2 linked regions of the Desulfosporosinus acidiphilus SJ4 genome follow. The protein of the gene in region 1 interacts with the protein of each later gene in a pairwise test. Links are inferred from orthologs where the notes say so. Each region holds a gene or a part of one and is shown on either strand. Other genes may lie near its edges. The genes, in order: DESACI_RS18085 and mobA.

Region 1 (3,272 bases):
GCTGTTTGGCCAATACGGCTGCCTTGATAAAGGCATCAGGGGCGAGTAATCTAAAACCTGGCCAATGTCTGAAGCTGATTTTGGAAAAGCAATATACCAATCTCCCTAAACTGTGTACACGAATTGAGAAATTTATAATAGATCACAAAGATGACGATATGGTTTCTGAAGGACTCATTGTTACGATTCAAACAGCGAAACGGTTTTTAGTCGGTTTGGGACCTCTTGAACTACAATCGGTGCCGGCCTTGCAGCGAGTTGACCAAGCTTTGGGACAGTACGTAGAAAATATGTCAGTTGAGATTCCGGAAAAGATCACCCTTGAAGTTGCTTATTTGCAAGGAGCAAACGTTGAATGCGGCGGTTCATTTAAGTGTTCAAAAGGAATTTACAACTCTGAAATTCATATTGTGGAAGATGTCATCATTGAAGGCGTATGCCGGGGAGGGAAAATCTTTGCCGGAGGTAATGCTAAGATCAATGAATTAGGCGGCTCAGGAGTCAGTGCTACCTACGTTCAAATAGGCTCCGACAGTCGTCTTTCTGTGTCTTATTGCCATCAAAATGTGGTCGTGACCGTTGGTAAAGAAATTATACAAATCGAAGAAGATTGCAAACAACTGGAAATTTACCGAGAGAATGGTCGGGTTCAAGTCGAAAAACTCAAGGCGAATCCCATGTAATTTCAGATCGATGGTGACGCGGGCTGAGCGTGAAGCGGGGACGGTCCTTTTAACACAAATGTGTTAAAAGGACCGTCCCCGCTTCACGGCGCTCCCCCGCTTCACGCCTTTGACATTGATTGGGAATGCCGTTACACTAAAGAAAAATAATGAAAAGAGTGTTTAGAGAGGAAAAATTGAGATGGTATGTGTATGAAAGTTATGATTGAGTTAGAAGAAGCTAAGGAAATGGTTTTGAAGGCAACTAAGCCTGTGGAACATGAGATAATTTCCCTAGTCAATGCTTTTCAGAGAGTGTTAGCCCAGGATATAAGTGCGCCGATGGATATGCCTCCCTTTGATCGTTCTCCCTTGGATGGCTATGCTTATCAAGCTACGGGGTTAGAAGATATGCCTCTGCTATTAAGGGTAGTGAGTGAAATTCCAGCGGGGACTTTTTCAGAGCGAAGAATTATGACCGGAGAGGCTGCAAGGATCTATACGGGTGCACCAATCCCTCCCGGGGCAAATTGCGTAATACGCCAGGAAGATACGGAACGTGATGGTGATCAGATAAAAATCGCGCGTCCTCTAATGGCCGGCCAAAATGTTGTGCGCCGCGGAGAGGAGATTAAGGAAGGAGAACTTCTTCTAAAGCAAGGTTTTTATTTGACTCCCCCGGCGATTGGCCTCCTGGCAGCGGTGGGTTGGGATCAAATTACGGTATATAAACGGCCGCGCGTCGGTTTACTTTCTACCGGGTCTGAACTCATGGATGTTGGTCAGCCCCTGCTTCCTTCGAAGATCTATAACAGCAACAATTATACACTGCGCGGTATGCTTCAAAATGCCGGGTGCGAGGTTATCTCAATTCCTATTGTTTCCGATCAAATTGAAGATACATTAGCTGCTTTAGAAAAAATGGCAGATACAGATATGGTGATTTCAACCGGAGGAGCATCTGTAGGGAATTTTGATATTATGCGGCATGCTCTTGCCCAATTTGGATGCGAAATGTTTTTCTGGAAGGTCAATCTAAAACCCGGAACTGCTGCCTCTGTAGGGCTCAAAGGGCAGAAATTATTTTTTTCTCTTTCGGGAAATCCAGCTGCCGCCGCAGTAACCTATGAACTCTTAGTACGCCCGGCCTTGCGTAAGTTGGCAGGTCATTCATGTTTCGAGAATAAAGGGATTTTAGTCAAAATGGCTAATGGTTTTGCTAAGGGAGGAAGGCAACGGCGTTTTTTAAGAGCCAGGGCAGTGTTTAAAGACGGAGAAGTATGGGCGGATTTGGCGTCTGCCCAAGGATCAGGAGTTCTTCGTTCCATGATTGGCAGTCAACTGCTGGTAGACGTGCCGGCAAATCACGGTCCGGTGAATCCGGGAGAAATATTGCAGGCAAATTGGATAGAAGCTTGGGAGAATTAAAATGGACGAAACCTTAAAGAAAACTTTAACTCCTGTAATATCTATCGTCGGCGGTGGCTCTAATTCAGGAAAGACAACCCTACTGGAAAAATTAATTCGCGAGGCGAAGCAGCGGGGTTGGAGAGTAGGAACCCTGAAACATGACATCCATGGTTTTGATCTGGATCAGCCGGGCAAGGATTCCTGGCGGCATGCTCAGGCCGGGGCAGATATCGTGGCAATAAGCTCACCCCGAAAAATCGCAGTTATGGAAAGCGTCAGTGAAGATCAGCCCCTTGAAAAGGTCATTGACAGAATTCAAGGTGTCGATGTGATCTTTACAGAGGGTTATAAGTCAGGGGACAAACCAAAGATTGAAGTCTTCCGCTCATCGGTACACCAAAAGCTCTTTTGTCGGCCGGAAGAGCTGCTAGCTATTGCCAGTGATGTATCGTTTGATCTTGGAATTCCGACGTTTAGTTTAGACGATGCCTCGGGGATTTGTGATCTAATAGAGTCTCTCTATGGGATTGAAGTAAGATAGAATTATTATTCAGCGAAAGGACTTAAGGAAGAAGCCTTTTCAATAGTTGAGCTGACTTGGCTAGAAGGGGAAAGGCTAAGAGAGAAGAAAGAATATTAAACAGGGTATGAGCATTGGCCACCTGTCGAGAAAGACTTCCTCCCATTAGTTTAAGTCCTTCAGCCATGGGGCTGAGAAAAGGCAGAAACAGCAAAACACCAAAAAGGTTGAGCAAGACATGAAAGAGGGCCACTCTTTGCGCAGCTCTGGAACTGGCCAGTGCAGCAAAGACGGCGGTAAAACAGGTTCCTATATTAGCTCCGAAAATAAAGGCCAGTGCGGTGGGGAGAGTTATCCTGCCATTTTCCGTCAGTACCATGACAATCCCGGTTGTTGCGCTGGAAGAATGAAGCAAGGCTGAAAGGAGAGTTCCGGCAAGAACTCCTTTGAGATGGTTATCTCCCAGCTGCTGAAGAAACTGCCTGATGAATGGCTTGTCGGCGAGCGGTGCCATGCCCGCTTGAAGCATAGTTAGGGCAAAAAAGAGAAGGCTCAGACCGAAGACGGACAAAAAAAGATAGCGAATTCGATTGGGAATAAAGAGAAAGCCGAGGGCGCCTAGAATCAATAGGTAGGGGGTAACAGACTCTAAGGGGAAGGCAAGTAATTGCGTCGTGAGG
Region 2 (3,312 bases), 3.1 Mb from region 1 along the record:
CTTGCACACTTATGCTAGAGGACGAAGACACTGTCTTCGCACGTATTAACCCTTCTTGCGGTATACTGCCAAAAGTTTACTTTCCTCTAGCACAAAAAAACTTGGCCGGCGCAAGTATAGTTTGCGCTGCAATTGCCAAGTTGTTCTTAAATACACGGTCTGTAAATAACCGGGGGATTACTTCCTCCTGTTCAACAGACTCCTTTCCAATAGGAGATATTACAGTTTCCCGCAATACCCGAGTGTCTAAGACACTTGTCTGGTCGCCATAGCCTTGCCTTAGGAAAACCAGCTTCGGAGCATTCAATTGTTAATTAGTTTGTATCGTTGTAACCATTTATTATGTATTCATTCGAGATATGATTTCAAAATTCCTTTATCAATATCCATAAAAACGCTATTATTTCGACATTAAAAAAAGATTTTGGTTTTTCTAAAAATAATGTAAACTAGGAGGTAGAAGGTATGAGGAGGTTGACATGAAAAACGAAATAGTGACTTATACCATATTAAAAGCAAAAGGACTGCAGCTCGAACAGGTTGAAGACTGCGTGGTTCAAGAAATTCCCTTAACTATTCACTTTAATCGAGAAGAAATCGCTACTTTATTATGCTCCCCTTCACAAATTGAAGAACTCACCCTGGGTTTTTTGCTAAATGAAGGTTTTATTCGAGTTCCTGAGGACATTTCTGAAATTCGTCAAGATCCTAAGGACCATTTAGTTTGGGTAGAGGGGAAACCTTGTCTTTTGCAAAAGGAACTAATGACCAAACGTTTTGTATCGGCTTGCTGTGGAAAAAGCCGAGCTTCATTTTGCTTTGCCAACGACGCACTGATGGTAAAGCCTCTTACCTCAAAACACAGTATCACGCTTACAGAAGCCTATGGTTATACCGCTTTTTTGCAGTCTCCCCTTCCGCTTTTTCAAGCAACGGGAGGAATTCATAGCGGCGGTGTGGGGTATCAAGGCCAAGTGGTTTTAACGAGTTATGACATCGGGCGGCATAATGTTTTTGATAAACTTAATGGCAGTGCCTTTCGTTCTGGTTTACAACTGGATAACCATGTTATTTTTTTTAGCGGGCGAGTATCTTCGGAAATTCTTCTTAAAGTCGCCAAAATGAAGGTTCCTATTCTTATTGCCCGCGGAGCGCCAACTGATATGGCTATATCCCAGGCGTCAGCCTTAAACATCACCATTATTGGCTTTGCCCGGGAGCAACGTCTGAATATTTATACTTGTCCTGAGCGAATTATGGTTTAAGGATTTCGGACCAATCCTCAGGAGTATTCACATTGCAAAACACCTGGCTTAAATCAGAAAAACCTTTAAGCTCAATTTCATCCACATATTTGACAGAGTAATCCTGAAACAGATCCCTAATCTTGAGGCGTCCGGCCTCAAGATTTTTTATAATCCCAGGGAGACAGCTCCGATTATAAAAAGCGTGAAGCGGATGAATTACCGGACCGATCCGGGGAACTACTATGTCATAATCCGATGCCCAACGAAACAGAAAACGAATCAGCTCTATTTGCAGAAACGGCATATCACAGGCAACAAAAAAAACAGATTTAAAGGTAGCGGCCTTCAAACCCTGATATAGTCCTGCCAGAGGTCCTTGATCACGTAGTTCATCTTGGATGACGGGGAAATTATATCTCTTGTAAAGTTCCTGATCATTACTGCTAATCAGTACTTCGGAAAATACCGCATCTAAAACTTCTATAGCACGCCCCGCAAGAGGCTTGCCATCATATTCCAGGAAGGCCTTATTCCTTTTCATGCGTGAACTTTTTCCTCCCGCCAATAAAATTCCTGTGGCCTCTAGCTTGGGTTGTGGTCTTTTCATGCCAAGGTCTGTCACTGATTAAAAACCTCCACTTATCTAACCTACTTTTCTAAAGAATCATCATAACGTATGTTTTCATAAATCGGTAATTTAATGAACTCGTTCAGCTAAAGCTGAACATCGGGGCTTCAGATGGGGACTCAATAAGGGTGCTGCCAAGTTCCGGTACAGCCCCACTTAAAAACTGTATAAACTTCATTTTTATTCGTTAAGGAATTAGATTAAAGAGAACTTAGCAGGCGGCAGGTTAATCCCTCTTATGTTAGATAAAGAAAACTTAGCTGGCGCTAAGCCTCTGGCGAAAGCGGCAGGTTAGTTGCACTTATGCCAGAGGACGAAGACACTGTCTTCGCACGTATAAACTCTTCTTGCAGTATTTAACCAAAAGTTATACTTTCTGATAGTAGGACAAAGACACTGTCTTCACACGTATTAGCCTTACTTGCAAAAGGATTTCCTAAACTGCCAGCCCTTTAATACCTTACAATATACTAGTTCAAACTCCTTATGTCACGTAGTAAACCAGACTTAACGTGATCATTGATTCAAAGAGAAAACTTCTAATATGGTCAATCCTTACAAAGAAACAGAGCCTTCGAACATCGAAGACCCTGTTTTCATTCATTTATTAAAGTTTTGAAACCTTTACTCCGCAAACCTTGTACTCATACGTCTTGGTGACTTTATCGTAGGCTCCGTTGGTTAGAACGTTGGTCGGCGACTCCGTATAATGAAGTGTCATAAATATCATACCCAAAGGTACACGTTCTGTTACCTTAACCTTCGTGTTCAGCTCACCCCGACGAGAGGCCACCTTGACAACTTCACCGTCACTTATTCCCAGTTGCTTGGCATCAGCAGGGTTAAGCTCTGCCAACTCTTCCGGAGAGTTTTTAACTAACCCTTCTGAACTTTGAGTAAACACATTGTAAAGGGAAAGTTTCCGCCCCGTACTAAGCAATAATGGGTATTCTGCGTCAGGCTGTTCTTTAGGTGGTTGATTTTCACAGGGAACGAAAAGTCCTTTGCCCCTATTAAATTTTCCTTCATGCAAGAACTTAGTTCCAGGGTGCTCCATACTGGGAACCGGCCATTGCAGTCCTTGGGTACCCAGTCGGGCATAAGAAATACCGGCAAATTGAGGAGTGAGCTGAGCAATTTCATCCATAACCTCTGCCGCGGAAGAATAGGGGAATGGATAACCCATCCGATTGGCAAGTTCACAGATAATTTCCCCATCAGTCTTGGCGTTCCCCAAGGGTTTAATGGCCTGATTAACCATTTGGACCCTGCGCTCTGTATTGGTAACGGTTCCTGTCTTTTCTGCGTAACTTGCCCCCGGCAAAACAACGTCAGCCAGCAGAGCAGTTTCCGATAAGAAAATTTCCTGCACCACAAGGAAATCCAGAGCTTTTAAACCTTTGCGTACATGGTTGGCATCCGCATCCGTCATTACAG

The links.
Region 2: the proteins of DESACI_RS18085 (region 1) and mobA interact in binary tests that used the Escherichia coli proteins (3 or more experiments, as listed by UniProt). The link is inferred for Desulfosporosinus acidiphilus SJ4 from one-to-one orthologs.

The regions. Positions count from the first base shown.
Region 1 is NC_018068.1:3,946,686-3,949,957, reverse strand. What follows is about bases 35-2,982. They hold DESACI_RS18085 (molybdopterin molybdotransferase MoeA), read left to right. Parts: upstream 35-875; coding sequence 876-2,090; downstream 2,091-2,982. Other genes in these bases: DESACI_RS18075 (Na/Pi cotransporter family protein), read right to left, coding at 2,636-2,982; mobB (molybdopterin-guanine dinucleotide biosynthesis protein B), read left to right, coding at 2,092-2,613; DESACI_RS18090 (flagellar assembly protein A), read left to right, coding at 35-683. Outside these bases: more of DESACI_RS18090, read left to right, coding at 1-34; more of DESACI_RS18075, read right to left, coding at 2,983-3,272. UniProt on the Escherichia coli protein: Catalyzes the insertion of molybdate into adenylated molybdopterin with the concomitant release of AMP.
Region 2 is NC_018068.1:814,709-818,020, reverse strand. The notes cover bases 63-3,050. They hold mobA (molybdenum cofactor guanylyltransferase), read right to left. Parts: upstream 1,870-3,050; coding sequence 1,255-1,869; downstream 63-1,254. Other genes in these bases: fdhD (formate dehydrogenase accessory sulfurtransferase FdhD), read left to right, coding at 480-1,265. UniProt on the Escherichia coli protein: Transfers a GMP moiety from GTP to Mo-molybdopterin (Mo-MPT) cofactor (Moco or molybdenum cofactor) to form Mo-molybdopterin guanine dinucleotide (Mo-MGD) cofactor.